DNA from 2 places in the Kitasatospora sp. NPDC058478 genome. Region 1 is predicted to be linked to the other one. Evidence: predicted binding sites of a transcription regulator. Region 1 holds the regulator's gene; the other holds the start of a gene.
What was found. Region 1 encodes HspR, which represses chaperone genes until heat shock. Its sites were predicted from a motif close to TTGAGNNNNNNNNNCTCAA; they were not measured.

Region 1 (18,195 bases):
GCGAGACCAGCCGCTTGCCGCGCAGCGACTCCGGCACGTCGCCGGCGACGATGCGCTGGGCCAGGCCCTCGACCACCGCGGTCTTGCCGACGCCCGGCTCGCCGATCAGCACCGGGTTGTTCTTGGTCCGGCGGGAGAGCACCTGGACGACCCGGCGGATCTCCTGGTCCCGGCCGATCACCGGGTCGAGCTTGCCGTCCCGGGCGGCCTGGGTCAGGTCGGTGCCGTACTTCTCCAGTGCCTTGTAGGTGCCCTCAGGGTCCGGAGAGGTGACCCGGCCGCTGCCGCGCACGTCCTTGAACGCGGCGAGCAGGTCCTTCGCCGTCGCGCCCTGCTGCGCCAGCAGTTCGGCGACCGGCCCGCCCTCGGCGGCCAGGCCGACCATCAGGTGCTCGGTGGAGACGTACTGGTCGTCCAGGTCGTCGGCGCGCTTGCCGGCCTCGGTGAGCACCGCGAGGGTGTCCCGGGCGAGCTGCGGCGCGGCGACCGTCGAGCCCATCGCGCTGGGCAGGGCGGTCAGCTGGCGGCGGGCCTCGGCGTCGATCCGGGTGACGTCCGCCCCGACGGCCTCCAGCAGCGGCCGGGCGATGCCCTCGGGCTGCTCCAGCAGGGCGATCAGGATGTGCACCGGCTTGACGTCCGGGTTCCCGGCCGCGCCCGCCTGCCGGATCGCGGCGGACAGGGCGTCCTGCGTCTTGGTGGTGAACTTGCTGGCGTCCACTGCTGGGGGGTCCTCCCTCGTCGTCCTTCAATGCTGCTACGTACAGCATGCACTAAGTTGAGTCTACTCCGCTCAAGTTTTTACGCCCGTTCCGCGCGTTCCGTGCGTTCCACCCGCTGCGCGCGGGGCACCTGGCGGGTCAGCCCCAGCAGCTCCCGGGCCGGCCCGCTCGGCCGCTGCCCGGCCGGCCACACCGCGCGCAGCGGCCGCCGCAGGTCCAGCCCCTCGGCCAGCGGGACGGCCACCAGCCGCCGGACGGCCAACTCCTCCATCACCGCCAGCTCGCTCAGGCAGACCGGCCCGGCCCCGGTCATCGCCGCCGCCTTCAGCGCGGTGGACGAGGCCAGCTCCAGCCGGGGCCGCACCGCGCCCCCGTACGGCGCCAGCGCCATCTCCAGCACCTCCCGGGTGCCCGAGCCCGACTCGCGCAGCACCAGCGGGGTGGCGGCCAGCTCCGGCCCGGTCAGCGGCGTCCGGCGGCGCGCCCACGGGTGGCCGGGCGCCACCACGACCACCAGCCGGTCCGCCGCCACCACGGCGCCGGCCAGCCCGGGCGGGGTGGACGGGCCCTCGACGAAGCCGAGGTCGGCGTCCCCGGCCAGCACGTGCCCGGCGACCTCCGCCGAGTTCGCCGTCCGCAGCGTCACCGCCGTGCCCGGACTGGCCTCGGCCAGGGCCAGCAGCCAGCCCGGCATCAGGTACTCGGCGACGGTCAGGCTGGCCACCACCCGCAGCTTGGCGTCCCGCCGCTCGCGCAGCGCGTCGATCCCGGCGTCCAGCGCCTGCGCCGCCTCCACCACGTGCCCGGCCCACTCGACCACCAGCCGCCCCGCCACGGTCGGCCGACTGCCCCGGGGGGAGCGCTCCAGCAGCGGGACGCCGATCTGCCGCTCCATGCCCTTGATCCGGGCGCTGGCGGTCGGCTGGCTCACGCCCAGTTCGGCCGCGGCCCGCCCGACGCTGCCCAGCCGGGCCACCGCGAGCAGCAGTTCCAGGGCGCCGAGCTCGGGGACGCGGGGGGAGAGGGCCATAGGTCCAGGCTATGTCCTCATAGAGCCCGCGGCGCTACCGGAGCCCGGCCCGGGGCGGCACGGTGGAACCATGTCCACCTTGGCCGATGCCCGCCCGCTCACCCGCCCCTCCCGTTCCTCGCTGCGTGCCCGCCTCGACCTCGCCCAGCTCGGCCCCAACTGGTACGCCGCCGTCATGGGCACCGCGATCCTGGGCAACGGCGCGGCCGTCCTGCCGCTGCGGCTGCCCGGGCTGATCGGCTTCGGCGAGGTGATGTGGGCGCTCGGACTCGCCGCCCTGCTGGTGCTGGGCGCGGCCCGGCTGGTCCACCTCACCCGGCACCGCGAGGCCGCCCGCACCCAGCTGCTGGACAACCCGGCCACCGCCGTCTTCTACGGCTGCCCGCCGATGGCCCTGCTCTCGGTCGGCCTCGGCACCCTGCTGCTCGGCTCCCGGGTGATCGGCACCGGCCCCGCGGTCGCCGTCGACGCCGTGCTGTGGGGCGTCGGCACCCTGTACGCGCTGGCCGTCGCCGGCGGCATCCCGTACCTGATGATCACCCGGCACCCGGTCTCCGCCCTGGAGGCCAACCCGACCTGGCTGCTGCCGGTGGTCGCCCCGCTGGTCGCCTCCGCCACCGGCCCGGCCCTCATCCCGCACCTGCCGGCCGGGCTGGCGCAGCAGACCATGCTGTACGCCTGCTGGGCCCTCTTCGGGATCGGCCTGCTGGCCACCCTGGTGCTGCTGCCGGTGGTCTTCACCGGGCTGTTCCACAGCAAGCTGCCCACCCTGGTGCTCACCCCCTCGCTGTTCCTGGTGCTCGGCCCGCTCGGCCAGTCCGTCACCGCCGTCCACCAACTCGCCGACGCCGCCCGCCCGGTGCTGCCCGCGCTGGCCCCAGCCATGCTCCCCTTCGCCGAGCTGTACGGCGTCGCGGTGCTCGGCGTCGCGATGCTCTGGCTGGCCGTCGCGCTCACCGCCAACCTGCGCGCCCGCCGGGCCGGCATGCCGTTCGCGATGACCTGGTGGGCGTACACCTTCCCGATCGGCACCTGCGTCACCGGCGCCTCCGCGCTCGCCCGGCACACCGGGTTCGGCGGCTTCACCGCGATCGCCACCGGGCTCTACCTGCTGCTGGCCACCGCCTGGGTGCTCGCCGCCGGCGGGACCGCCGCCGGGCTCGCCCGCGGACGGCTGCTGGCGCGTGCCTGACGATTCCCGCCGCACGCCGCCGTTGCAGGAACCCGCACCCGCGGCCCGACCGCGCGCGGCCGACCGACCGTACGGGCGGGTGCCTCCCGCGAGCCCCGCTGGCCTCGGCCTTTACCGGAATCCGTCCCGCCGCTCGACCCCGCCCGCCCCACCCGCCGTGCAGATAGCTGCAATTGCGCGAACCTGCACTCGGGCGACACTTGTTCACCGGCCGTCACACTGTGAGGGTGGAGTCACGCCAGGCCGACCGGGCACCGCAGCCCGATGGTGGCGACTTGCTCTTCGAAACTGACCACGGGTGCAACGTCCCGCACGCGTGAAACGGGGGGGAAGAGCGCCGGTCGGGGCGCCATGTGTGGTGATGGCCCCCGGAACCGGAGCCGTCGAGGCGTTGCTGCTCCGCCTCGACGGAAGCGCCTGGGCATGGGCGTAGCGACGGTGGCCCCCGGGCCCCCGGAGTGCGACGGCACCCGGACCCCGGAGGCCGCCGTCAGCCCGGTACCGTGACCGCCGAGCCCCGCGCCGGACGGCGCGACGGCGGCAACGAGGGAGAAGCGTCCGGCAGGGAGTGTGCGACGTGACGGTGGAACCGGCGGTCGCGCCGCAGCACGGACAGCCCCCGGGCGAGGAGCCCGACGAGGCCGCCCGGCAGTTCTACCTGGCGATCCTCGCCCGGGGCGGACGCATCCCGTTCGCCGACACCCCGGACGCCGACCAGGCCGCGCTCCAGCAGCTCGTCGACCTCGGCCTGCTCATCGCCAACCCGATGGACCACTGCTACACCGCCATCAGCCCACGCTCCGTCACCGACCGCCTGGGCGCCGAACTCCGCAGCGAGGCGACCAGGCTGCTGGTCCGCGCCGAGAACCTCCCCGGCGCCCTCGACGGCCTCACCCGCGCCTACGACGCGATGCCCCGGCCCTCCGGCCGGGCCGGCGGCGCCGTCCACGTCGAGGGCCACGTCCACATCCGCCAGCGGATCTCCCAGCTCGCCTCCGACTGCCGCTCCGAAGTCCTCGCCGCCCAACCCGGCCACCGCCCCGCCGGCACCCTGCAAGTCGCCCTCCTCCAGGACGTCCACCTGCTCCAGCGCGGCTGCTCCCTGCGCACCATCTACCAGCCCGTCGCCCTCGCCGACCCGCCCGCCCTCGCCTACGTCGAGGAGGTCACCCGGCACGGCTCCCTCATCCGCGTGCTCGACGAGCCGTTCCAGCGGCTGCTCGTCTTCGACCGCGCCGTCGCCGTGATCTCCGCCAACGACGACAACAGCACCGCCGCCTTCATCACCGACCCGGCCGCCATCACCTTCCTGGTCGGCGCCTTCGAACGCGACTGGGCCCGCGCCGAAACCGCCGACACCGCCGCCACCCTCGGCCCCACCCGCACCGTCCCCGACCGGATCGGCCGCCTCCTCGCCCGCGGCCTCACCCAGCGCGCCGTCGCCACCCGCCTCGGCCTCAGCGAACGCACCGTCGCCGCCCACATCTCCCGCCTCCGCGACCGCCACGGAGCCCAGACCCTCTTCCAACTCGGCTGGCTGATGAGAGGCGCCCGCGATGACCGATGAACCCGGCCCCGCCGAGCGCGCCCCCGCCGACCGGCCTGCCCTCCGCCCACACCCTCTTCCACCTCGGCCGGCAGCTCCGGGGGGAGCCCCATGACCGACCCGTCGACCTGCCCCCTGCCCGACTCCCCGCTGCCCGACGACGCCGCCCGGGCGCTGTACCTCGCCGCCGTCGGCAACGGCGGCATCCTCCGGGCGGCCGACCTGGCTCCGGGTGACGAACCGGTCCTGGGGCGGTTGCTCGACCTCGGACTGGTCGTCCCGAGGGTCGAGGACGCGGCCTACGCCGCGGTGAACCCGCGTGTCGTCATCGGCCGGATCGGCTCCGAACTGCGTTCCACGGGTGGCGAATTGCTGGCCAGGGCGGACGAAGCACCCGAGCAGTTCGCCGAGTTGGCGCAGGCCTTCGACGTCACGCCGCGCCACCCCGAGTGCTCCGTCGAGGTCACGTACGTGCACGGCTTCGAGCAGATCCGCCTGCGCCTGGCCCAACTCGACGCCGAGTGCTCGCAGGAGATGCTGGCCGCCCAGCCCGGCGGGGCCCGGCCCGTCGAGGGGCTCCCGGACGCCCTCGACCGGATGCGGCGACTCGCCGAGCGCGGCGGCACCGTCCGGGGCATCTACGAGCCGGCGGCGGCCGCCGATCCGGCGACCGCAGCCTTCGCCGCCGCGGCCGCCGAGGTCGGCTGCCGGTACCGGGTGCTGGGCGAGCCGTTCCGGCGGGTCCTGATCTACGACCGGAAGGTGGCCGTCATCCCCGCCGCGTCCGACAACAGCCGCGCGGCCTTCGTCGAGGACCCGGTGGTGGTCGACTTCATGGCCGACGCCTTCGAACGCGACTGGCAGCGCGCCGCCCGGGTCCGCTGGGCCCGTGGCCCGGAAGCCCCCGAGCCGGCCGACTCCCTGCCCGACCAGGTCGGCCGTTTCCTCGCCCAGGGCCTCACCCAGCGTGCCATCGCCACCCGCCTCGGCCTGAGCGAACGGACGGTGGCCGGTCACATCGCCCGGCTGCGCGAACTGTACGACGCCGAGACGCTCTTCCAGCTCGGCTGGCAGCTCCGGTCGGCGGCCGACGCCGCCCGTCGGCGGGTGCCGTGATGCACGGGCGCGGCACCGGGCGGCCCGACCAGGCCGCACACGACCTGTACCTGCGCATCCTCCGGCACGGCGGCTGGATCGACCGGGCCGAGGTGGCCGACGCCGACCGGCCGGCCCTGGAACACCTGCTCGCGCTCGGGCTGCTGCTCGCCCGGCCCGAATCCGACGTCTGCACCGCCGTCAACCCGCGTACGGTCGGCGACCGGATCAGTGCCGAGCTCCGGGCCGAGGGCACCCGGCTGCTGGTCCAGGCCGCGCAACTCCCGCAGGCCCTCGACGACCTGACCAAGGCCTACGACACGGCCCCGCGCCCGACCGACCGTGCCGGTACGGTGCATCACGTCCAGGGCCTCGGCGCGGTCATCCGGCGATTCGCCGAGGTGGAGGCGGACTGCCGCCAGGAGATCCTCGTCGCCCAGCCCGGCCGGCCCCGCCACGCCCACCAGTTGGAGGACGCCCTGGAACGGATCGGCCGGTTCTGCGGCCGGGGCGGCCGGATCCGGGTGATCTACGCACCCGGCGCCGTCCGGGACCAGGCGACCGCCGACCACACCGCCCGCGGCACCGAACTGGGCGCCCGCTTCCGGGTCCTGGCCGAGCCGTTCCGCCACCTGCACATCTTCGACCGCCGGATCGCCGTGCTCCAGTCCGCCGACGACCTCCGGAGCGCGACCTTCATCGAGGATCCGGCGACCGTCGACCATTTCCTGGCCGTGTTCGAACGGGACTGGGCCCGCTCCGGCCGCCTCCTCTGGAACCCCGACCAGGCGTCCGCTCCCGAGTCGACGGCCCACGAGCAGGTCGGCCGGCTCCTCGCCCAGGGCCTCACCCAGCGCGCCATCGCCGGCCGCCTCGGTCTCAGCGAGCGGACGGTGGCCGGCCACATCGCCCGGCTGCGCGAACTGCACGACGCGGAGACGCTGTTCCAGCTGGGCTGGCAGCTGCGGGGAGCCCGGACGGGGGAGCCCGATGGGTGAGCGCTGGTCAGCCGGTGGCGGCGCTGGTCGGCCAGTAGCCGGCCCGGCCGACGACGGGGGGCTGCTGCCGGGGGACGTTGAACTGCTCACCGGGGGCGGTCCAGAAGCCCTCGCGCAGGGACAGCGCCATGCCGGCCCAGTCGAGCGCGGTCTCCACGGTGTGGTTGAGGGCCTCCTGCGACCAGGTGTCGTCGAAGACCAGCGGCAGGACGGGGGCGACCTGCTCGATGGTGGCGATCAGCGGGTTGTGCGTGATGGCCTCGTCGACGAGGAGGACGATCGGCTTCCGCAGCGCCGACGCCCACCCCAGCTCCAGGCTCACCCCGGCCGACAGCGGCGCCCCGACGTAGGCGAACACGAGGTCCGCGGACTGCAGGGCCCGGAAGTCGGACGGCACCCGGGGCTCCGGCGCCTGCCCGGCGACGGTCCAGGCATCACTGTGGTGCGCGCTGTACACGGCGGCACCGCTGCGGAGCAGGGTGGTGCGGAGCGTCGTCAGCCGCGTCCGGCTGGCGAGCGTCACCACACTGTCCGCGGGCCCGGTCAGCCGCATCAGCGGCGCGGCCAGGAACACACGCGCACGCCGGCCCTCGGGGGTCTGTCCGGCGTGCTCTCGCAGGTAGGGCTCACTCATTGTCGACTCCGGGGATAGGTGCCAACCAGGCCGATCGCCCCGTTGGGTGGTGACTATCGGAATGCTGCTGTGCATTCGTTGTGGTCGAAACGAACTAGTCATGGACATGTTGTTTGTGGTGTCCCCGTCTTCCCCCTCCCGCGAGAGGGGTTGGGGAGTGCACTGATCGTCTCTGTCGACCGTCGCCACCGTCCACAGAGCCGTGGTGTCATCTCGATGCCTGGCAGAGAGATGACGCACTGGGGTAGCAGGCCCCCTGGCTTCCGGCATGGGCTTGCGGCATTATGTGGCAGGTTGTTCGAAACAATGGCTGGGTACCCGCGCCAAGTCTTAAACAAAGAGAGGGGGCACCATGTCTCGGATACGCCGGGTGGTGCGATTTGTCCTGGTTCCAGTCGTTGTGGGTCTGGCGCTTTTCATCGGGAGCGGTTCGAGCCCGGCTGACGACACGATCTGGAACATCGGGGTTTCCCACGATGCGGCAGCGCCTCAGACCATGGCGCTGGCCAATGACACGATCTGGAACTGAGACCGCCGCGACGCTTGGTCAGTGATAGCTGTCGGAGTCGGTCGGAACGCTGTTCCGGGCCAATGCGTACCCGAGTTGGAACAGCGACTCGACATTGTGCTCGTCGCGCATCTCGGCCAGGTGCCGCGCGAGCGTCCGTTCGCTGATGCCGAGTCTGCGGGCGATCACTCGGTGGTTCACGCCTTCGAGCATGAGGTCGATGATCGTCTGCCGCATCCCGGAGACCACCTGCTGCGGAACGGCGCGCGCGCCGTCGAAGTCCAGCGCCCGGCTCCAGTTCCGCTCGAAGATCTCGCTGATCAGGTAGCTGATGACGGCCCGATCGTGCACGAAGGCGGCCAGATTGAGGTCCTCGGCGATGGGGATGACCGCGATTCGGCGATCGATGACGATCAATCGCGTGTAGGGCTCCTCCAGCGTCCGGAACCGTCCGCCGGCCTTGGTTATCGTGGCCACGTACTCCCTGGTGGGAGCGTGGTACCGGGTGCTCGGGTGGTAGATCGTCCTGAGCGTGATGCCCAGGCGGAGGGCTTCGAGGTCGCGGGCGAGGATGCCGGTGAGCGCCTCGGACGGGCGCGGCCCGCCGGGTTGGGCGGCGAGGATCTCCTCCGAGGCGCTGGCGACGATCTGCTGCACCCGCTGGTTGATCAGCACCTTTCCCCGCACGTACTCGATCGCGCCGCCGGCCTGCTCCGGTGAGTGGTAGGCGGCCGTCAGGTCGTGGAGATCGGTGGCGAGGGCCGACGCGCGGGTGAGCAGGTCGAGTGCCTGGCGCTGCCAGGTCACGGAGAGGCTCTCGGACAGCTGCTGAGGGTCGACCGCGACGAGGACACCGGGTTCGTCGGTGTCGGCGACCAGAAGGCCTATCGCCACCAACTCCTCCTGGGCCCCGCCCGCCTTGGCGAGGTCGGAGTCCTTCGGAAACCGCCCGTTCTCGCGGATGACCGCCAGATACAGCTCCCGCGCTTCTTTCGAGAGGACGGAGGGCCCAATCGCGGCGGTACCGGGCTGTTCTCGTCCACTCATCTGCGGGCTCCTTGCCGTGGCCGTGTCTGCACTACCTGCCGGGCACCAATACCGGAATCGCAGTGCAGCATGCCAGATCGGGTGGCATCGGTGAGGGCGGCCAGATTTGTTCGACAGCACTCTCTCACCACGATCAAGCCGCCGGCACCCCCCGGGCGGAGGGGAGCCGGCGGCCGGAGGTGTTCAGCCAAGTCTCAGCGCTTGGGGCGCCAGACGACCAGGGCGCTGGACTGGGTGGGCGGCTGGTAGGGGACGAGGTCGCGGCGGTAGGAGGCGTGGACGGCGGCCTCGCGCTGCTGGAGGGCGCTGGTGGCGCCGTCGAGGGAGTCGACCAGTTCGCCGATGCGGGACTGGAGCGCGGTGACCTGGTTCTCCAGCTCGATGATCCGCTTGATGCCGGCCAGGTTGATGCCCTCGTCCTGGGAGAGCCGCTGGACCTCGCGCAACTGCTGGATGTCGCGCGCGGAGTAGCGGCGGCCCCGGCCGGCGGTGCGGTCGGGGCTGACCAGACCGAGGCGGTCGTACTGGCGGAGGGTCTGCGGGTGCAGGCCGGAGAGCTCGGCGGCGACGGAGATGACGTACACCGGGGTGTCCTCGGTGAGGACGTACTGCGGCGGGGCGGTGGGCCGCCGGGTGCGGCGGCCGTCGCCCGGCAGGCCGTCGCCGACGCCGACGCCGGGCAGGCCTTCACCGATGCCGGGGCCGATGGGACTGTTGGGGATCATCTGGTCGTCACGCTCCCTTCGCCGCCCGGAACAGGGCGGCTCGTGGGTCGTCGGAGGCGGTGGCCTCGCGGTACTGCTCCAGGGCGTTCAGCGCGTCCCCGGTGATGTGCCGCGGCACCACGACCTCGACGGTGACGAGGAGGTCGCCGCGGGTGCCGTCCTTGCGGGTGGCGCCCTTGCCGCGGGCGCGCATGGTGAGGCCGTTGGCGCTGCCGGGGGGCAGCTTCAGCTTCACGGCCGGCCCGTTCAGCGTGGGCACCTCGATGGTGGCGCCGAGGGTGGCTTCGGGGAAGGTGACGGGGACGGTGACGGTGAGGTTGTCCCCCTTGCGCCCGAAGACGGGGTGCGGGTCGACGTGCACGGTGACGTAGAGGTCGCCGGGCTGTCCGCCGCGTTCGCCCTGGGCGCCCTTGCCCTTGAGCCGGATGCGCTGGGCGTCCTGGACGCCGGCCGGGATGCGGACCTGCATGGTGTGGGCGGAGCTGGCCCGGCCGCTGCCGTGGCAGTCGACGCACGGGTCATCGACGATCATGCCGCGCCCGCGGCAGTCCTTGCACGGCTCGGAGAGCGCGAACGCGCCCTGGCCGCGGCTGACGGTGCCGGCGCCGACGCAGGTCGGGCAGACCCGCGGGGTGGTGCCGGACTTGGCGCCGGTGCCGTTGCAGGTGCGGCAGGGGGCCTGGCTGGTCATCCGCAGCGGGACGGTCGCACCGTCGACGGCCTCGTCGAAGGCGAGGGTCACCTCGGTCTCGACGTCGGCGCCGCGCCGGGGCTGGGCCTGCCGGCCGCCGCTGCGGTTGAAGAGTCCGCCGAAGACGTCGCCGAGCCCGCCGCTGCCGGTGTTCTGGCTGCCGCTGAAGAGGTCGCCGAAGTCGAAGCTGTAGCTGCCGTTGCCCTGGCCGGGGCCGCCGGCCCGGAAGCCGCCGTTGGCGAAGAGGCTGCGGGCCTCGTCGTACTCCTTGCGGCGCTTCTCGTCGGACAGGACGTCGTAGGCCTCGGAGATGTCCTTGAAGCGGTCCTCGGCCTTGGCGTCGCCCTTGTTGGCGTCCGGGTGGAACTCGCGCGCGAGCTTGCGGTAGGTCTTCTTGATCTCGGCGGCGGTGGCGTCCTTGGGCACGCCGAGGACCTTGTAGTAGTCCTTCTCCACGTAGTCCTTGCCACTCATGCGTCCACCTCGCTCCGCTCGGCAGCCGCTCCGCGCAACACGCGCCTTTCAACGATTCGCTCGCTGCGCTTGCTCATAGCTGCCGCCACCTCCCGATGTCCATCCTCGCTGCGCTGTCAACAGCCGCTCCACCGGGCGCTGTTGACAGCGCGCTGCGGAGTCGGCCGCCGTTCTGGCCGGCGTACGACTCCGCAGCGCACTGGTTGTCAGCTGTCACAGGTTGTCAGCTGTCCGAACCACCGTCGGACTTGTCCGCGTCCCCGGACTTCGCCTCGCCGTCGGGCGCGGCCGTGGTCTGGGTGCCCGGCTGGGGCTCCGCGACGGCGACCATGGCGGGGCGGATGATCCGCTCGCCGATGCGGTAGCCGGGCTGGAGGATCTGCACGCAGGTGTCCTCGGTGACGTCCGAGGAGTAGCTGTGCATCAGCGCCTCGTGCATGGTCGGGTCGAAGGGCTCGCCCTCCTTGCCGAACTGCTGGAGGCCCAGCTTGGCGACGACCGTCTCCAGGGACTCGGCGACGGACTTGAAGCCGCCGGTGACCTCGCCGTGCTCGCGGGCGCGGCCGATGTCGTCGAGCACCGGGATCAGGGACTCCAGGATGTTGGAGACCGCGATCTCGCGGACCGTCAGCCGGTCGCGCTCGACCCGCTTGCGGTAGTTCTGGTACTCGGCCTGCAGACGCTGCAGGTCGGCGGTGCGCTCGGCCGACTCCCGCTTGGCAGTGGCGAGTTCGTCGGAGCCAGCACCGGAGCCGGAGTCGGCGGCGCCGGCTGCGGCGGCCTCCTCGGCGGCCTTGATCACAGCCTCGTCGGCGGCGGAGTCGTCGCCGGGCTTGCCGCCCTGCGGCTTGTCCGTCATGCCGCACCGCCCTTGGGCTTCTCGTCGTCCACGATCTCGGCGTCGACGACGTCGTCGTCCTTGGCCTGGGCGGACTCGCCGGCCGGGGCGGCGGCGTCGGCGTTGGCGTACAGCGCCTGGCCGAGCTTCTGCGCGGTGGTGGAGACCTTCTCCGAGGCTTCGCGGATCTTCGCGATGTCCTCGCCCTTCAGGGCCTCCTTGAGCTCGCCGATGGCGGTCTCGACCTCGGCCTTGACGTCGGCGGGGAGCTTGTCGGTGTTGTCCGCGATGAACTTCTCGGTCGAGTAGACGAGCTGCTCGGCGGAGTTGCGGGTCTCGACGGACTCGCGGCGCTTGTGGTCCTCCTCCGCGTACTGCTCGGCCTCGCGCATCATGCGCTCGATGTCGTCCTTCGGCAGCGCGGAGCCGCCGGTGACGGTCATCTTCTGCTCCTTGCCGGTGCCGAGGTCCTTCGCGCCGACGTGCATGATGCCGTTGGCGTCGATGTCGAAGGTGACCTCGATCTGCGGCAGGCCGCGCGGCGCCGGCGGCAGGCCGGTCAGCTCGAACATGCCCAGCTTCTTGTTGTACGCCGCGATCTCGCGCTCGCCCTGGTAGACCTGGATCTGCACGGACGGCTGGTTGTCCTCGGCCGTGGTGAAGATCTCGGAGCGCTTGGTCGGGATCGTGGTGTTGCGCTCGATCAGCTTGGTCATGATGCCGCCCTTGGTCTCGATGCCGAGGGACAGCGGGGTGACGTCGAGCAGCAGGACGTCCTTGACCTCGCCCTTGAGGACACCGGCCTGGAGCGCGGCGCCGATGGCGACGACCTCGTCCGGGTTGACGCCCTTGTTGGCGTCCTTGCCGCCGGTCAGCTCGCGGACGAGCTCGGCGACGGCGGGCATGCGGGTCGAGCCGCCGACCAGGACGACGTGGTCGATCTCGGAGAGCGAGATGCCGGCGTCCTTGATCACGTTGTGGAACGGGACCTTGCAGCGCTCCAGCAGGTCGGAGGTGAGCTGCTGGAACTGGGCGCGGGTGAGCTTCTCGTCCAGGTGCAGCGGGCCCTCGGCGGAGGCCGTGATGTAGGGCAGGTTGATCGAGGTCTCGGAGGACGAGGACAGCTCGATCTTGGCCTTCTCGGCGGCCTCGCGCAGACGCTGCAGGGCCATCTTGTCCTTGGACAGGTCGACGCCGTGGCCGGCCTGGAAGACCTTGACCAGGTGGTCGACGACCTTCTGGTCCCAGTCGTCACCACCGAGGTGGTTGTCACCGTTGGTGGCCTTCACCTCGACGACCCCGTCGCCGATCTCCAGCAGGGAGACGTCGAAGGTGCCGCCGCCGAGGTCGAAGACCAGAATGGTCTGGTCGTCCTTGTCGAGGCCGTAGGCCAGGGCGGCCGCGGTCGGCTCGTTGACGATGCGCAGGACGTTGAGGCCCGCGATCTCACCGGCCTCCTTGGTGGCCTGGCGCTCGGAGTCGGAGAAGTACGCCGGGACGGTGATGACGGCGTCGGTGACGGTCTCACCCAGGTAGGCCTCGGCGTCCCGCTTCAGCTTCTGCAGCACGAAGGCGCTGATCTGCTGCGGGTTGAAGTCCTTGCCGTCCAGGTTGATCTTCCACCCGGTGCCCATGTGGCGCTTGACCGAGCGGATGGTGCGGTCGACGTTGGTGACCGCCTGACGCTTGGCCACCTCGCCGACCAGGACCTCGCCGTTCTTCGCGAAAGCGACGACGGACGGCGTGGTCCGCGCGCCCTCGGCGTTCGTGATGACGGTGGGCTCGCCACCCTCCAGAACGCTGACGACCGAGTTCGTCGTACCGAGGTCGATGCCGACCGCGCGTGCCATCGTAAATACCTCCACGGAAGAGTTGAGCTTTACAGGCTCAAGGATGCACGACCGGGTGGGTGCCGTCAACAGGGATGAGTCACTGCCGCTCAACTTTGCTGAGCGGTCCGCTTCCCGTGGCCGCGGCGACTGCCCGTGACCTCGGTCGTGGCCGTGGTCCTGGCCGTGGCGCGTGTGGTGCCACGTGACTGCCGCCATAGCTTGGGAACCTTCTGGAGGACTGGTGGCGGGCGGTAATGTCCGGGCCGTCGGCCCGGCAAGTTACCGACGAGTACAATTCGTTCCACGCAAGACCGTTCAAAGACCGCTCAACAGCAAGCCGCAGGAGACGGAGAGCCGATGCAGCTAGCAGCGATCGTCATCTCGCTGGTCACATTCGTGATCGGCACCGCGCTCGCCGCCCGTGCGGCGCTGTACATCTACAAAGTGGTGCGGACCGGCCAGCCGGACCCCACCCGCTTCGGCCGGCCCGCCCAGCGGGTGAAGACCGTCGCGGTCGAGTTCATCGGCCACACCCGGATGAACCGCTGGGGGATCGTGGGCATCGCCCACTGGTTCGTCGCCGTCGGCTTCTTCAGCCTGGTGCTGACCATCGTCAACGCCTTCGGCCAGCTCTTCGACGCCGAGTTCGCGCTGCCGATCATCGGCCACTGGATGCTCTGGCAGCTCTTCGTCGAGCTCGTCGGCACCCTCACCACGCTGGGCATCGCGACGCTGATCGTGATCCGGCTGCTCAGCCTGCCGTCCCGGTCCGGCCGCAAGTCCCGCTTCGCCGGCTCGATCGCCTGGCAGGCCTTCTACGTCGAGTACACGATCCTCGGCATCGGCCTGTGCATCCTGATGCTGCGCGCCCTGGAGGGCGCCCTCAACGGCGTCGACTCGTACGGGCCCGAGCACCTGGTGTCGTACCCGCTGGTCTCCGCCCTCAGCGGCCTGTCGCACGGCACGCTGGAGAACCTGATCTACCTCTTCGCGATGCTGAAGATCTGCATCTCGTTCGCGTGGGCGACCACCATCGGCATCAACCCCTCGATGGGCGTGGCCTGGCACCGCTTCCTCGGCTTCTTCAACATCTACTTCAAGCGCGAGGAGGACGGCGGCACTGCGCTCGGCGCCCTGCGCCCGATGACCAGCGGCGGCCGGCCGATCGACTTCGAGGACCCGGCCGAGGACGCCGTCTTCGGCGTCTCCCAGGTCGAGCACTTCTCCTGGAAGGGCATCCTCGACTTCTCCACCTGCACCGAGTGCGGCCGCTGCCAGTCGCAGTGCCCGGCCTGGAACACCGGCAAGCCGCTCTCGCCGAAGCTGCTGATCATGAGCCTGCGCGAGCACGCCTTCGGCAAGGCGCCCTACCTGCTGGCCGGTGGCGGCAAGGACATGGAGGGCGAGGAGAAGGCCACCGCCGAGCAGCTCAAGGACGTCCCGGCGGCCGCCCTGGCCGAGGCCGAGCGCCCGCTGATCGGCACCGCGGAGGAGAACGGCGTCATCGACCCGGACGTCCTGTGGTCCTGCACCACCTGCGGCGCCTGCGTCGAGCAGTGCCCGGTGGACATCGAGCACATCGACCACATCGTCGACATGCGCCGCTACCAGGTGATGATCGAGTCCTCGTTCCCGACCGAGGCCGGGACGATGCTCAAGAACCTGGAGAACAAGGGCAACCCGTGGGGCATGGCCACCAAGGCCCGCCTGGACTGGGTCAAGGAGCTCAAGAAGGAGACCGGCATCGAGGTGCCGGTGATCGGCGAGGACATCGACCCCGCCGAGGTCGAGTACCTCTACTGGGTCGGCTGCGCCGGCGCCCTGGAGGACCGCGCCAAGAAGACCACCAAGGCCTTCGCCGAACTGCTGCACACCGCGGGCGTGAAGTTCGCCATCCTCGGCAAGGAGGAGTCCTGCACCGGTGACTCCGCCCGCCGGCTGGGCAACGAGTTCCTCTTCCAGATGCTCGGCGCGCAGAACGTCGAGACGCTGAACGCGGCCCTGGAGGACGCGCCGGTCAAGCGGATCGTCGCCACCTGCCCGCACTGCTTCAACACCATCGCCAACGAGTACCCGCAGCTGGGCGGCCACTTCGAGGTCATCCACCACACCCAGCTGCTGCAGCACCTGATCGACGAGGGCAAGCTCGTCCCGGTCAACCCGGTCGAGGGCCTGATCACCTACCACGACCCCTGCTACCTGGGCCGCCACAACAAGGTCTACAGCCCGCCGCGCGAGATCATGGACAAGGTCCCCGGTCTGCGCCAGCAGGAGATGCACCGGCACAAGGAGCGCGGCTTCTGCTGCGGCGCCGGCGGTGCCCGGATGTGGATGGAGGAGCGCATCGGCAAGCGGATCAACACCGAGCGCGTGGACGAGGCGCTGTCCCTCAACCCGGACATCGTCTCCACCGCCTGCCCGTTCTGCCTGGTGATGCTCTCCGACTCGGTCAACGGCAAGAAGAACGAGGGCGCCGCCAAGGAGCACCTGAAGGTGGTCGACGTCGCCCAGCTGCTGCTCGACTCGGTGAAGGCGACCCCGCCGGCCGGCGCCGAGGAGCCTGCGACGGTGGACGCGTAGCGTCCTCTGTTCGACAGTTCTGCTACAACTGCCCGGCCCGGTGGTCACCGCGAGAGCGCCCGCCGGGCCGGGCTTTTGGGGGGCCGGGACGGGCCGGACCGGGGGTGGATCCGGGGCGGGACCCGTAGGGGAGTGGTGCCAATCGCACGGCCGCCTGAGTGTCCGCCCGTTGGGAGGAAATACAGTAGGCGGCAGACCGGCCTCGCGCCGGTCGACCCGTTCCGGACGGCCGGACGGGTCCAGACCACCGACGGAGGTATCGGCCCGCCGGGCCGGGGCCGCAGAGCACAAGGGGAACAGCGCAGACCATGACCGAGGCGATCATGCTGGTCGGTGGTAAGGGCACGCGACTGCGTCCGCTGACCACCCACACCCCCAAGCCCATGCTGCCGGTGGCGGGCGTCCCCTTCATCGCCCACCAGCTGGCCCGCGCGGCCGCCGCCGGCGTCACCCGCGTCGTGCTGGCCACCTCGTACCTGGCCGAGGTCTTCGAGGACCACTTCCAGGACGGCACCCCGTACGGCATCGAGCTGGTCTACCTGACCGAACGCGAGCCGCTGGGCACCGGCGGCGCGATCCGCAACGCGGCGTCCGGGCTGACCTGCGGCCCCGACGAGCCCGTGCTGGTCTTCAACGGCGACATCCTCTCCGGCGTCGACATCGCCGCCCTGCGCGACGGCCACGTGGCCGCCGGGGCCGACGTCACCCTGCACCTCACCCGGGTCGAGGACCCGCGCGCCTTCGGCCTCGTCCCGACCGACGCGAACGGGCGGGTGCTGGAGTTCCTGGAGAAGCCGGAGACGCCCGAGCAGATCGTCACCGACCAGATCAACGCCGGCTGCTACGTCTTCACCCGGTCCGTCATCGACCGCATCCCGGCCGGCCGCGAGGTGTCCGTCGAACGCGAGACCTTCCCCGAGCTGCTGGCCACCGGCGCGCTGCTGCGCGGCGTCGTCGACACCTCGTACTGGCTCGACCTCGGCACCCCGGCCGCGTTCGTCCGCGGATCGGCCGACCTGGTGCTCGGCAAGGTCGACTCCCCGGCCGTCCCCGGCCCGACCGGCGACGCCCTGCTGCTGCCCGGCGCCACCGTCCACCCCGGCGCGGTGCTCAGCGGCGGCACCGTGGTCTCCGCGAACGCGGTGGTCGAGGCCGGCGCGATCGTCGAGGGCAGCGTGATCCTGCCGGGCGCGGTGGTCGGCCCGGAAACCCTGGTCAAGGACTCCATCGTGGGCGCCTTCGCCACCGTCGGCGCCCGCTCGGCGCTGGACGGCGCGGTGATCGGCGACGGCGCGATCGTCGAATCCGACAACGAGCTGCCGAACGGCATCCGGATCGCCTGCGGCACCCTGCTGCCGGTCGGCGCGGTCCGCACCTCGGCCGGCCCGGGCGGCTGCCCGGCCGGCACCGCCGCGGCCGCCGCGGTGCACGGGCCCTCGGTCAGCGCGCAGCGGTAGGACCCGGGCCGGGCCGGGCCGCTGGCGCCGTCGGCGGCAGGATTTCGGCCGGGTTCGTCTCAGGCTCGCTGCAAACCGGCCCCGGCTCCGTCCAGGCCCCACGCGGATTGGGCCGGACGGGTACCGTCAGAGCGTGGCTGGTAATCGATACGACAGCGGGCAGGGCGCCGACCCCCACGGCGGGTGGGCGCCCCCTCCGCCGCCGGCGGGGCCCGGGGGGCACGGGCAGACGGACGGGCCGGAGTACTTCACGGCCCCGCACCGGGGCGTGGCCGACGGCCCCGACGGCACGCCCGGAGGCCCCGGCGCCCCGGGCCCGCAGGGCGGCTACGACCCGTACGCCGCCGACCGGCCCGGCGGCACCCGGGCCTTCCCGACCGGCGACCCGTACGCGCAGGAGCCGCCCCACCACGGGTACTACGACCAGGGCCAGTACGGCGGACACCCCGGGTACCCGCAGGCGGGGTACGGCGCCGAGGGCTACGACCAGGGCGGACACCCGCAGGGCGACGGCTACGGCCAGGACGGTTACGGGCCGCAGCAGCAGCCGCCGTACGGCCAGGACAACGTCACCGTCTACCGGGCCGGCGGCCAGTCCGCCCCGCACGTCGCCGGGCCCCGCCCGCACTGGCGCGAACTGCTCATCGGCATCTTCCGCGCCCCCACCGCGACCTTCGACCGCGCCCGCGACCACCAGGTCTGGCTGCCCGCCCTCACCGTCTCGATGCTGTACGGCGCGCTCGCGGTGCTCGGCATCGGCCTGACCCACGACGACATCGTCGACTCGACCTTCACCGTCGCGCTGACCGGCATCGCCGCCGCCGCG
Region 2 (12,541 bases), on a different contig from region 1:
GAGGAAGTCCGCGGTCTCCTGGACGAACGGGCCGACGTACGGCTCGCGCAGGTCCAGGGCGTAGCGGGAGAGTGCCAGCGGCAGGTCGTTGACGGCGATCGCCATGGCGCTGACCAGGAAGAACAGCAGTGCCTCGCGCGGGTGCCCGGCCGTCCGGAAGGCCCAGCGACGGTTGAGCACGTAGGAGACGACGGTCGAGATCACGGTCGCGACCGTCAGCGCGACCACCGGCTTGTGCTCCAGCACGGTGAACTTCAGCTCGAAGTCGGTCACCGTGGTGAGCAGGAAGCAGGCGCCGCCGACCAGCAGGAACTTCACCAGCCGGCGGTGCCGCAGCAGGAACGGACGCAGCCGGGCCGGCACCCGGGCCAGGGCGCGCTGCGTGGGGGACGGCATCTCCGCAGTGTGGCACGCGCAGACGCCGTCCTCCCGTCGATCCTCCCGCCGACCCGGCGCGGCCGGGTCAGGCCGCCGCGGCCAGGACCTTGGCCGGCTCCAGGGCCAGCTCCAGCACCTCCCGCACGTCCGCCACCGGGTGCACGGTGAGCCGCTCCAGCACCTCGGCCGGGACGTCGTCCAGGTCGGCCTCGTTGCGCTTGGGGATGATCACCGTGGTGACGCCGGCCCGGTCGGCGGCGAGCAGCTTCTGCTTCACCCCGCCGATCGGCAGCACCCGCCCGGTCAGCGACACCTCCCCGGTCATCGCCAGGTCGGTGCGCACCTTGCGGCCGGACAGCAGCGAGGCGAGCGCCGTGGTCATGGTGATGCCGGCGCTCGGCCCGTCCTTGGGGACGGCCCCGGCGGGGACGTGCAGGTGCACGCCGCGGTCGCGCAGCGAGGTGACCGGCAGCTCCAGTTCGGCACCGCGCGAGCGCAGGTAGGAGAGCGCGATGTGCGCGGACTCCTTCATCACGTCGCCCAGCTGCCCGGTGAGGGTGAGCCCGGTGCCGCCGGTCTCGGCGTCGGCGAGCGAGGCCTCGATGTAGAGGACGTCGCCGCCGGCGCCGGTCACGGCGAGGCCGGTGGCCACGCCGGGGACGGCGGTGCGCCGCTCGGCCGGCGCCTGGGCGGCCTCCGGCACGTGGTGGGGCCGGCCGATCAGGGCGCGCAGGTCGTCCGGGCCGATCGCGGCGGGCAGTTCGCGCTCGCCGAGCTCGGCCTGGGCGGCGATCCTGCGCAGCACCCGGGCGATCGAGCGCTCCAGGTTCCGTACGCCGGCCTCCCGGGTGTACTCCCCGGCCAGCCGGCGCAGCGCCGCCTCGTCGACGCTGACCTGCTCGCCGCCCAGTCCGGCCTTCTCGCGCTGGCGCGGGAGCAGGTGGTCGCGGGCGATGACGACCTTCTCGTCCTCGGTGTAGCCGTCGAGGCGGACGAGCTCCATCCGGTCGAGCAGCGCCTCGGGGATGGCCTCCAGCACGTTGGCGGTGGCGAGGAAGACGACGTCCGAGAGGTCGAGCTCGACCTCCAGGTAGTGGTCCCGGAAGGTGTGGTTCTGCGCCGGGTCCAGCACCTCCAGGAGGGCGGCGGCCGGGTCGCCCCGGTAGTCGGAGCCGACCTTGTCGATCTCGTCGAGCAGGACGACCGGGTTCATCGAGCCGGCCTCCTTGATCGCCCGCACGAGCCGGCCGGGCTGCGCGCCGACGTAGGTGCGCCGGTGGCCGCGGATCTCGGCCTCGTCCCGGACGCCGCCGAGCGCGACCCGGACGAAGGTGCGGCCCATGGCGCGGGCCACGCTCTCGCCGAGCGAGGTCTTGCCGACGCCGGGCGGGCCGACGAGTGCCAGCACCGCGCCTCCGCGCCGGCCGCCGACCAGTCCGAGCCCCTGGTCGGCCCGGCGCTTGCGCACCGCGAGGTACTCGACGATGCGGTCCTTCACGTCGGCGAGGCCGGCGTGGTCGGCGTCCAGCACGGCGCGGGCACCGGCGATGTCGTACGCGTCCTCGGTGCGCTCGTTCCAGGGCAGCTCCAGGACGGTGTCCAGCCAGGTGCGGATCCAGGGGCCCTCGGGGGACTGCTCGGAGGCCCGCTCCAGCTTGTCGACCTCCTTGAGGGCCGCGTCGCGGACCTTCTCGGGCAGGTCGGCGGCCTCGACCCGGGCACGGTAGTCGCCCTCCTCGTCGGCCGGGTCGCCGTTGAGCTCGGCCAGTTCCTTGCGGACGGCCTCCAGCTGGCGGCGGAGCAGGAACTCCTTCTGCTGCTTGGCCACGCCCTCCTCGACGTCCTTGCGGATGGTGTCGTTGACCTCCTCCTCGGCGAGGTGGTCGCGCAGCAGGGTCAGCGCGTACTCCAGGCGGGCGACCTGGTCGGCCTCCAGCAGCACCTTGAGCTTCTGCTCGGCGGTGGCGAAGGGCGCGTAGCCGATGTTGTCGGCGAGCTCGCCGACGCCCTCGATCTGGGCCACCCGGTCGACGATCTGCCAGGCGCCGCGCCTGCGCAGCCACTGGGTGGACAGCGCCTTGTACTCCTTGACCAGCTCGGCGGCCCGGCCGGCCACCAGGGTGTCCACCGAGGACTCCCGGAAGGGCGTGGTCTCCACCCAGAGGGCGGCGCCGGGGCCGGTGGTGCCGACCCCGATGCGGACCCGGCGCACGGCGCGCACCAGCGCGGCCGGCTCCCCGTCGGCCAGCCGGCCGACCTGCTCGACGGCGGCCAGGGTGCCGACCGCCGCGTACGAGCCGTCCACCCGCGGGACCAGCAGGACCTGCGGCTTGCCGGTGCCGGTGGCCGCCGCGCGGGCGGCCTCGACCGCGGCGCGCACCTCGGTGTCCTTCAGGTCCAGCGGGACGACCATGCCCGGCAGGACGACCTCGTCGTCGAGCGGCAGCACGGGCAGGGTGAGCGGTGTGGACGTCGATGCCATGATCTCTCCCCAGTCAGTGAAGTTGAGTCGACCTGACTAAGGCCTGGCGTGCGCCGGATGTTCCCGGGGCGGTGTTCGCCATGAGCGAACAGGAGGAGGGTGTGGAGCGAACGGGGGGAGGGTGCGGGAAGCGCCGTCAAAAGCACGCGGGAGCGGCACCCGGAAGGGTCAGCGCGCGTCCAGGACCGGAGCGCCGCCCGGCGCGGGCGAGGAGCCCGCGGCCGGCACCTCGGCGCGGCGCGTCCGCGGCTTCGGCCGCGGCCGGCGGGCCTGGGCCCGGCGCAGCCAGCGCCACAGCGCCACCCCGGTGAGCACCGCGGCGGGGTGCCCCACGGCGGTGACCAGGTCCCGCTCGGTGAGGATCTGCTCGGCGATCAGCAGCCCGGCGCCGCCGAGCGCGACCAGCCGACCGCGCCACGGCAGCAGCCCGGCCACCGCACCCAGGCAGGTGAGCACGCCGTAGCTGACGCCGATGTCCAGGTAGTCCAGCGCCGCGGTCTCCATCCGCCCGGTCTCCACCGCGGTGATCACCACGCCCTGGGACAGCAGCGTGGCCGTGACGTGCCCGATCGCGAAGACCGCCGCCGCCCGGGCGGGGCCGATCCGGCGCTCCAGCGGCGCGAGGGTGACGGCGAATCCCCACAGGTAGGGCATCCACACCTCGCCGGCCACCCAGAAACCGCTGAGCAGCAGCGCACGCAGGGGGTGCTGCAGGAGGTTGTGGCCGTCGGAACTGGAGGCCTCCTGCAGCCGCTGCACGAGTTCCGGATCGGCGAGTTTGGCAAAGGTCGTGGTGGCGCCCACCACGGCGAGATAGCCGAGGGTGAAGGGGTTTCGCCGGGGTGTCGGCACCCGCGCCAGCAGCCACTCGACGACGCCGGTGCGCAGACCGTGCCGGAGCATGCCGTACGGCGGGCCGGCGGGCGACGCCCCGACCCGTCCGGCACCTCGCCGCAGTCCAGCCATGCCGCCCTCCGCTCCACGCCGGCAGCCACCGGCCCCTCACCAGGTGCCCAACGTACCGGCGCGCGCCGCGGATCCCGCCCTGCGGGGCGTTGTCGTGGCCACGTTACGTCGAGGTTCTGAGAGGCATCTGAGAAAAGCCGGTGAAGACCGTCAGGAAACCGGTCGACCGGATTCCCGATATTGGTCCAGACCTTCTTCCGGCGGGCGCGCCGGCAAGGGCTCTGACCGGCGACTTGGCGTCAACTCGACTGCATACGTACCGTTACGCAGAGAAAAATCGCCGGGTAAGGTATCGGCCCGTGCCCACTCGTGCAGTGGGCTCCGAGGGCGGCCCGACAGCCGGCCCACGGGCCGGAAACGTCCGGTCCACCTGCCGGGAGGCATCCGCTGTCCGTACGCTGCGAAGTGCGCGGGAGAAGTGGGCGGGCGACAATCCGCCCGCCGACCCGCACGCACGACGGGACGGCGGACCCGGCACAGTCCACGACGGAACAAGACTACGAGCGGAGCCCGCCATCCCCACAGGTGGCCGGCCCGCAGCCCTGGGGGCGGTGGCGTGACCGTGACAGAACTTCAGCAGGACAACAACCACAGCGGCGGCACGGTGAGCAGCCAACGCAGAGTGCTGGTGGTGGAGGACGAGCCGACGATCGCGGAGTCGATCGCGGCCCGGCTGGGCGCGGAGGGCTTCAAGGTCGCCGTGGCCCACGACGGGCCGGGCGCGGTCGACGGCTTCCACACCTGGCAGCCGGACCTGGTGGTCCTCGACATCATGCTGCCCGGCTTCGACGGCCTTGAGGTGTGCCGCCGGATCCAGGCGCAGCGCCCGGTGCCGGTGCTGATGCTGACCGCGCGCGACGACGAGACGGACCTGCTGGTCGGCCTCGGCGTGGGCGCCGACGACTACATGACCAAACCGTTCTCGATGCGCGAACTGGCCGCCCGGGTCAACGTGCTGCTGCGCCGCGTCGAGCGCGCCCAGCAGGCGGCCCGCACGCCCGCGCTCGGCTCGCTGCGCTTCGGCGAGCTGGAGATCGACCACGTGCAGCGCCGGGTCCGGCTCGCCTCGGGCGACGTCCACCTGACGCCCACCGAGTTCGACCTGCTCGCCTGCCTGGCCGCGCAGCCGCGCGCCGTGCTGACCCGCGAGCAGCTGCTGGCCGAGGTCTGGGACTGGACGGACGCGTCCGGCACCCGCACCGTGGACAGCCACGTCAAGGCACTGCGCCGCAAGATCGGCGCGAGCTGGATCCGTACCGTCCACGGCGTCGGGTACGCGCTGGAGGCCCCGCTCTCCTAGCAGCGAGCCTCGGGCGACGGGCCTCCGGGGGGCCCGTGTCCCGAACTGCCGCGCACCACGCGGGGGACGTACGCGGGGATCACAGGGGACCAATGACCTTTCCACAGCAACGCAACGGGGACACCGGCGGCACGCGGTCGCAGACGTTGGCCGCCCGCGCCGCCCGCCGGGTCTGGGCCGACATCAGGCCGCTCGACCCGGTCCGCTCGATCAAGGGCAAGCTCGCCCTGCTGGTGATCGTCTCCGTCTTCCTGGCCACCGGCATGGTGGTCGTGGCGATCCGGTCCGAGACCCAGATCCGGATCATCATGGTCTTCTCCATGATCGCCTCGCTGCTCTTCATGCAGTTCCTCGCGCACGGGCTGACCGCCCCCCTGCGCGAGATGACGGCCGCCGCCCGCGCGATGGCCTCCGGCGACTACAGCCGCCGGGTCGAGGTGAACTCGCGCGACGAGATCGGCGAGCTGGCGACCACCTTCAACCAGATGGCCGCCGACCTGGGGGCCGCCGACCGGCACCGCCGCGAGCTGGTCGCCAACGTCTCGCACGAGCTGCGCACGCCCATCGCCGCGCTGCGCGCCGTGCTGGAGAACGTGGTGGACGGCGTCGTCCAGCCCAATCCGGCGACCCTGGGGGCCGCCCTGGAGCAGACCGAGCGGCTCGGCCGCCTGGTCACCCACCTGCTGGACCTCTCCAAGATCGACGACGGCGTGGTCGACCTGGACGCCCGCCCCTTCGAGGTGCGCGAGTTCCTGGACGGCGTGCTGCGCGGGGTCACCGTGGACGGCGCGACGGCCGGCGGGGCGTTCTCCCGGCGCGGCGACGTCCGGCTGGCGCTGGAGGTCAGCCCGACCGGCCTGACCGGCGTGGCGGACCCGGAACGGCTCCACCAGGTGGTCGCCAACCTGGTCGACAACGCCTGCAAGCACTCCCCGCCCGGCGGCACCGTGACGGTGCGCGCGCGGCCCGACGGCGGGCCCGGCGGCCTGCTGCTGGAGGTCGAGGACGAGGGCCCGGGCATCCCGCCGGCCGACCGCGGCCGGGTGTTCGAGCGGTTCAGCCGCAGCGGCACCGCGACCGCCCAGGGGCCCGGCTCGGACGGCGGCACCGGCCTCGGCCTGGCCATCGCCCGCTGGGCGGTGGACCTGCACGGCGGTCGGATCGCGGTCGCCGAGTCGCCGCGCGGCTGCCGGATCGAGGTCCGGCTGCCGGGGCAGCGCTGAGGGTCGGATGTGTCACAGAAGCGACACAGACGTACACGAAGATCATTGGATGATCCGTATGGGGCTTTGTCCGTTTTTGCCCGGATATGCCCTATGGGTGGGCGCGATCGCTTCCCCTCAGATACGGCTTTCTAACGCACATTTTCAGCCAAACTGCAGGTCAGGACTGTGATCTGGGCGACGCCTGGGGCCCGGGGACTGCGCGATCACTGGTCAGGGGCGTAGCCTTAATCCCCGCTGTCCAAACATCCCAAAAGGAAGCGGAAGAGGGCGGTTGCCGCCGTGTCGCCACAGTCCCCTGAAACCCCCAATAGCTCGGCTAGCTCCACTGGCTTCGGTCCCAATGAGTGGCTCGTCGATGAGATCTACCAGCAGTACCTCCAGGACCCGAACTCGGTCGACCGAGCCTGGTGGGACTTTTTCGCCGACTACAAGCCCGGTACCGAGGTGACCCCAGTGACCCAGGCCGCGACCCAGGCCGGCCCCACGCCGACCCCTGCCGCTGCCCCCGCGCCCGCTGCTGCTGCTCCGGCCGCGACCGCCCCCGCCGCACCGGCCGCACCGGCCGCTCCGGCGCCGGCGCCCGCGCCGCTCGCCGCAGCTCCCGTCGCGCCCCCGGCCCCGGCCCCCAAGGTCGCCGCCCCGGCCGCCCCGGCCGCCGCCGCGGCGGACGCGCCCGCCGGCCCCGAGCTGATCCAGCTGCGCGGCCCGGCCAAGGCCGTCGCCACCAACATGGACGCCTCGCTGGAGGTGCCGACCGCGACCTCGGTCCGCGCGGTGCCCGCGAAGCTGTTGATCGACAACCGCATCGTCATCAACAACCACCTGCAGCGCGCCCGCGGCGGCAAGGTCTCCTTCACCCACCTGATCGGCTACGCCCTGGTCCAGGCCATCAAGGCCGCCCCGGGCATGAACTACAGCTACAAGGTGGAGAACGGCAAGGCCTTCCTGGTCAAGCCCGAGCACGTCAACCTCGGCCTGGCCATCGACCTGGTCAAGCCGAACGGCGACCGCCAGCTCGTCGTCGCGGCCATCAAGAAGGCCGAGACCCTCGACTTCTTCGGCTTCTGGCAGGCCTACGAGGACATCGTCCGCCGGGCCCGCGCCAACAAGCTGACCATGGACGACTTCACCGGCGTCACGGTCTCGCTGACCAACCCCGGCGGCATCGGCACCGTGCACTCCGTGCCGCGCCTGATGCAGAACCAGGGCACCATCGTCGGCGTCGGCGCCATGGAGTACCCGGCCGAGTTCCAGGGCTCCGCCCCGGAGACCCTGTCCCGGCTGGGCGTCTCCAAGATCATGACGCTGACCTCGACCTACGACCACCGCGTCATCCAGGGCGCGGCGTCCGGCGAGTTCCTGCGCGAGATCCACCGCCTCCTCCTCGGCGAGAAGGGCTTCTACGACGAGATCTTCGAGTCGCTGCGGATCCCGTACGAGCCGGTCCGCTGGGCCACCGACGTCGCCACCACCCACGACGACGAGGTCAACAAGACCGCCCGCGTCATGGAGCTGATCCACGCGTACCGTGTGCGCGGCCACCTGATGGCCGACACGGACCCGCTGGAGTACAAGCAGCGCAAGCACCCCGACCTGGACGTCACCACCCACGGCCTCACCCTGTGGGACCTGGAGCGCGAGTTCGCGGTCGGCGGCTTCGGCGGCCAGAAGATGATGAAGCTCCGCGACATCCTCGGCCTGCTGCGCAACACGTACTGCCGCACCGTCGGCGTCGAGTACATGCACATCCAGGACCCGAAGCAGCGCAAGTGGCTGCAGGAGCGCCTGGAGAAGCCGTACTCCAAGCCCGAGCGCGAGGAGCAGCTGCGCATCCTGCGCCGGCTGAACTCGGCCGAGGCCTTCGAGACCTTCCTGCAGACCAAGTACGTCGGGCAGAAGCGCTTCTCGCTGGAGGGCGGCGAGTCGCTCATCCCGCTGCTGGACGCCACCATCGACGCCGCCGCCGAGCACCGCCTCGACGAGGCCGTCATCGGCATGGCCCACCGCGGCCGTCTGAACGTGCTGGCCAACATCGTCGGCAAGCCGTACGGCAAGATCTTCGGCGAGTTCGAGGGCAACCTCGACCCGAAGTCGATGCACGGCTCCGGCGACGTGAAGTACCACCTCGGCTCCGAGGGCACCTTCACCGGCCTGGACGGCGAGACCATCAAGGTCTCGCTCGCCGCGAACCCCTCCCACCTGGAGACGGTCGACCCGGTCGTCGAGGGCATCGCCCGCGCCAAGCAGGACATCCTGGACCAGGGCGGCACCACCTTCCCGGTGCTGCCGATCCAGATCCACGGCGACGCGGCCTTCGCCGGCCAGGGCGTCGTCGCGGAGACCCTGAACATGTCGCAGCTGCGCGGCTACCGCACCGGCGGCACGATCCACCTGGTGGTCAACAACCAGGTCGGCTTCACCGCCGCCCCGGCGTCCTCGCGCTCCTCGATGTACTGCACCGACGTGGCCCGGATGATCGAGGCCCCGATCTTCCACGTGAACGGCGACGACCCGGAGGCCGTGGTCCGCGTCGCGCGGCTCGCCTTCGAGTTCCGCCAGGCGTTCCACAAGGACGTCGTGATCGACCTCATCTGCTACCGCCGCCGCGGTCACAACGAGGCCGACAACCCGTCGTTCACCCAGCCGCTGATGTACGACCTGATCGACAAGAAGCGCTCGGTGCGCAAGCTGTACACCGAGGGCCTGATCGGTCGCGGCGACATCACCATGGAAGAGGCGGAGCAGGCGCTCCAGGACTTCCAGGGCCAGCTGGAGAAGGTCTTCGCCGAGGTCCGCGACGCCGCCCAGACCCCCGCCCCGGCCATCGCCGGCAAGCCGGTCGCCGACTTCCCGGTCAACATCCAGACCGGCATCTCCCAGGAGATGGTCAAGCGGATCGCCGCCTCGCAGGTCAACCTGCCGGACTGGCTGACCGTCCACCCGCGCCTGCTGCCGCAGCTCCAGCGCCGCGCCGCCTCCGTCGAGGACAACACCATCGACTGGGCGACGGGCGAGACCCTCGCCATCGGCTCGCTGCTCATGGAGGGCCACCCGGTCCGCCTGGCCGGCCAGGACAGCCGCCGCGGCACCTTCGGCCAGCGGCACGCCGTCCTGATCGACCGCAACACCGGCGAGGACTACACCCCGCTGCAGTACCTCACCGAGGACCAGGCCCGCTACACCGTCTACGACAGCCTGCTGTCGGAGTACGCGGCGATGGGCTTCGAGTACGGCTACTCGCTGACCCGCCCGAACTCGCTGGTCATGTGGGAGGCGCAGTTCGGCGACTTCGTCAACGGCGCGCAGACCGTGGTGGACGAGTACATCGCCTCCGCCGAGCAGAAGTGGGGCCAGCACTCGGGCGTCACCCTGCTGCTGCCGCACGGCTACGAGGGCCAGGGCCCGGACCACTCGTCCGCCCGCCCGGAGCGCTTCCTGCAGCTGTGCGCGCAGAACAACATGACGGTCGCCATGCCGACCCTGCCGTCGAACTACTTCCACCTGCTGCGCTGGCAGGCGCACAACCCGCACCACAAGCCGCTGGTCGTCTTCACCCCGAAGTCGATGCTGCGTCTCAAGGCCGCGGCGAGTGCGACCGAGGAGTTCCTGTCCGGCTCCTTCCGCCCGGTCATCGGCGACAACACCGTCGACCCGGCACAGGTGCGCAAGGTCGTCATCACCGCCGGCAAGTTCTACTACGACCTGGCGGCGGCCCGCACCGAGCGCGGCGTCACCGACACCGCGATCGTCCGGGTCGAGCGGCTCTACCCGCTGCCGGTGGCCGAGCTCCAGGAGGAGCTCGCCCGCTACGGCGACGACGTCCAGTTCGTCTGGGCGCAGGAGGAGCCGGACAACCAGGGCGCCTGGCCGTTCATCGCGATGAACCTGGTCGACCACCTCCAGGTCGTCGTCGGCCGCAGCGCCAACGGCTCGCGGCTGCGCCGCGTCGCCCGCACGACGGCCTCGTCCCCGGCGGTCGGCTCGGCCAAGCGGCACGCCGCCGAGCAGCAGGCGCTGATCGAAGAGGTCTACTCGCTCTGAGGCCCTGAGGCCCCGAAGCGCTGGAGCACCGAAGCCCGCGGCCCCCGTCCTCCCCTGGGAGACGGGGGCCGCGGGCGTCCCCGACTATCCTGACCAGGTCAATCCCCATCGGACCGGAGTGAACCCGTGTACTTCACCGACCGCGGCATCGAGGAGCTGCAGAACCGGCGCGGCGACGAGGAGGTCACCTTCGAGTGGCTGGCCGAGCGACTGCGCGAGTTCGTCGACCTCAACCCGGACTTCGAGATCCCCGTCGAGCGGCTGGCCACCTGGCTGGCCCGGCTCGACGACGAGGACGACGAGTGACCGGTGCGGTGCCGTTGCACTGAACCGCTGATGAGGGGCCCGGGAGGCGATCGCCTGCCGGGCCCCTCACGTATCCGCGCCCGCCCGTAGGGGGCGCCTCGGGGGCCGCTCCGGGGCGGCTCAGGGGCGGGATCCGGGACGGCACGCTTGACTTGCGCGTCACGCGATATATCGTCTTTAAAAGAGAACGCGATACATCGCGATCGGCAACGGGAGGCGGCAGAGATGAGCCAGTGGACGGTCGAGGGACCCGAGAGGATCACCATCGACGAGACGGTCCGGGCGCTGCACGTGCGGATCATCGAGGGCACGGTGAACGTGGTGGCGGCCGAGGGCCCGGCCCGCCTGGAGGTCACCGAGCTCCAGGGCGAGCCGCTGCACGTGACCCTGGTGGACGGCGTCCTGACGGTCACCTACAAGGACATCAACAGCTGGGGCGAGTTCGGCGACCGGCTCAAGTCGGTCGACGCGGTCAAGGGCTTCTTCAGCTCCTTCAAGCGCAAGCGGGTCGCCGGCGTCACCCTGACCGTCCCGGCCGACGCCGAGGTCAAGGTCGGCACCGTCTCGGCCGACGCCACCGTCTCCGGGATCACCGGGCACGTCTCGGTGCAGAGCGCCAGCGGCGACGCCACCCTGGTCGGCCTGACCGGCCGCACCGAGGCCAACACCGTCACCGGCGACGTCGACGCCCAGTCGGTGGCCGGCCAGCTCAAGGTCAACACCGTCTCCGGCCAGCTCACCGTCGTCGCCGGCACCGCCGACCGGATCCAGGCCAACGCCGTCACCGGCGCCGTCACCCTGGACCTCGACGTCGCCAACCCGGCCGACATCAAGGTCACCACCGTCAGCGGCCCGGTCGTCATCCGGATCCCCTCGCTGGCCGACGCCAAGGTCGAGGCCGGCTCCACCAGCGGCGACATCTCCAGCACCTTCGACGGCCTCAAGCTCAGCGGCAGCTGGGGCGCCAAGCGCCTGTCCGGCCAGCTCGGCGACGGCCGGGGCAGCCTCGCCGTGACCACCGTCTCCGGCGGCGTCACCGTGCTGCGCCGCCCCGACCCCGAGGACGAGTCGCCGGTGGTCGTCAAGGAGCTCCCGGCCGGACTCGGCAAGCCCGACCTCACCAAGGAGGCGTGAGATGACGCCCGTGTTCGGCCACGGCCGGCTCCGGCTCTACCTGCTGAAGCTGCTCGACGAGGCCCCGCGGCACGGCTACGAGGTGATCCGCCTGCTGGAGGAGCGCTTCCAGGGCCTGTACGCGCCCTCCGCCGGGACGGTCTACCCCCGGCTCGCCAAGCTGGAGCAGGAGGGCCTGGTCGCCCACAACACCGAGGGCGGCCGCAAGGTCTACCGGCTGACCGACGCCGGGCGTGCCGAACTGGAAGCCCGCCAGGGCGAGTTGGACGACCTGGAAGTGGAGATCCACGACTCCGTGGCGCAGTTGGCCGGGGCGATCCGCGAGGACGTCCGGGACAGCGCCAAGGACCTGCGCGAGGAGCTGTGGCAGGCCGCCCGGCAGGCCCCCCGACCGGACCGCGCCGAGGGCGGGGACCCGTGGTCCGGCCCGTGGGGCGACAACGAGTCCTGGCAGCGCGCCAAGGAGGAGTTCGCCCAGTTCAAGCGGCAGGCCAAGGACCAGGCCAAGCGCGCCCGGGAGCAGGAGAAGGCCGCCAAGGCCAAGGCGAAGGCCGCCGAGGAGGAGGCCCGCAGGCTGCGCGAGCAGGCCAAGGCCTCGCGGACGGCCGCGCAGCAGGAGGCGCTGCGGATCAAGCGCCGGGTCGAGCAGCAGGTGCGCGAGCACGCCGCGAAGGGCGACTGGCCGACCGGCCTCGCCGAGGGCCTGGC

Region 2: a site for HspR is predicted at 2,883-2,901, ahead of lon (endopeptidase La). Genes of this name have one in related genera too.

Annotation. Positions count from the first base shown of each region.
Region 1 covers NZ_JBHXML010000035.1:17,023-35,217, reverse strand. The annotation lists gene clpB (ATP-dependent chaperone ClpB) at 1-721, opposite strand, end outside; gene ACFWPT_RS20545 (LysR family transcriptional regulator) at 802-1,752, opposite strand; gene ACFWPT_RS20540 (TDT family transporter) at 1,823-2,944, shown strand; gene ACFWPT_RS20535 (LuxR C-terminal-related transcriptional regulator) at 3,522-4,511, shown strand; gene ACFWPT_RS20530 (LuxR C-terminal-related transcriptional regulator) at 4,602-5,606, shown strand; gene ACFWPT_RS20525 (LuxR C-terminal-related transcriptional regulator) at 5,606-6,583, shown strand; gene ACFWPT_RS20520 (hypothetical protein) at 6,591-7,217, opposite strand; gene ACFWPT_RS20515 (hypothetical protein) at 7,765-8,772, opposite strand; gene ACFWPT_RS20510 (heat shock protein transcriptional repressor HspR) at 8,967-9,497, opposite strand; gene dnaJ (molecular chaperone DnaJ) at 9,505-10,662, opposite strand; gene grpE (nucleotide exchange factor GrpE) at 10,886-11,521, opposite strand; gene dnaK (molecular chaperone DnaK) at 11,518-13,350, opposite strand; gene ACFWPT_RS20490 ((Fe-S)-binding protein) at 13,690-15,912, shown strand; partial or broken gene ACFWPT_RS20485 (sugar phosphate nucleotidyltransferase) at 16,221-17,294, shown strand; gene ACFWPT_RS20480 (Yip1 family protein) at 17,503-18,195, shown strand, end outside.
Region 2 covers NZ_JBHXML010000088.1:1,459-13,999, forward strand. The annotation lists gene ACFWPT_RS35595 (GtrA family protein) at 1-396, opposite strand, end outside; gene lon (endopeptidase La) at 464-2,860, opposite strand; gene ACFWPT_RS35605 (rhomboid-like protein) at 3,029-3,826, opposite strand; gene ACFWPT_RS35610 (response regulator transcription factor) at 4,389-5,126, shown strand; gene ACFWPT_RS35615 (cell wall metabolism sensor histidine kinase WalK) at 5,219-6,349, shown strand; gene ACFWPT_RS35620 (multifunctional oxoglutarate decarboxylase/oxoglutarate dehydrogenase thiamine pyrophosphate-binding subunit/dihydrolipoyllysine-residue succinyltransferase subunit) at 6,632-10,393, shown strand; gene ACFWPT_RS35625 (DUF6104 family protein) at 10,520-10,699, shown strand; gene ACFWPT_RS35630 (DUF4097 domain-containing protein) at 10,925-11,833, shown strand; gene ACFWPT_RS35635 (PadR family transcriptional regulator) at 11,835-12,541, shown strand, end outside.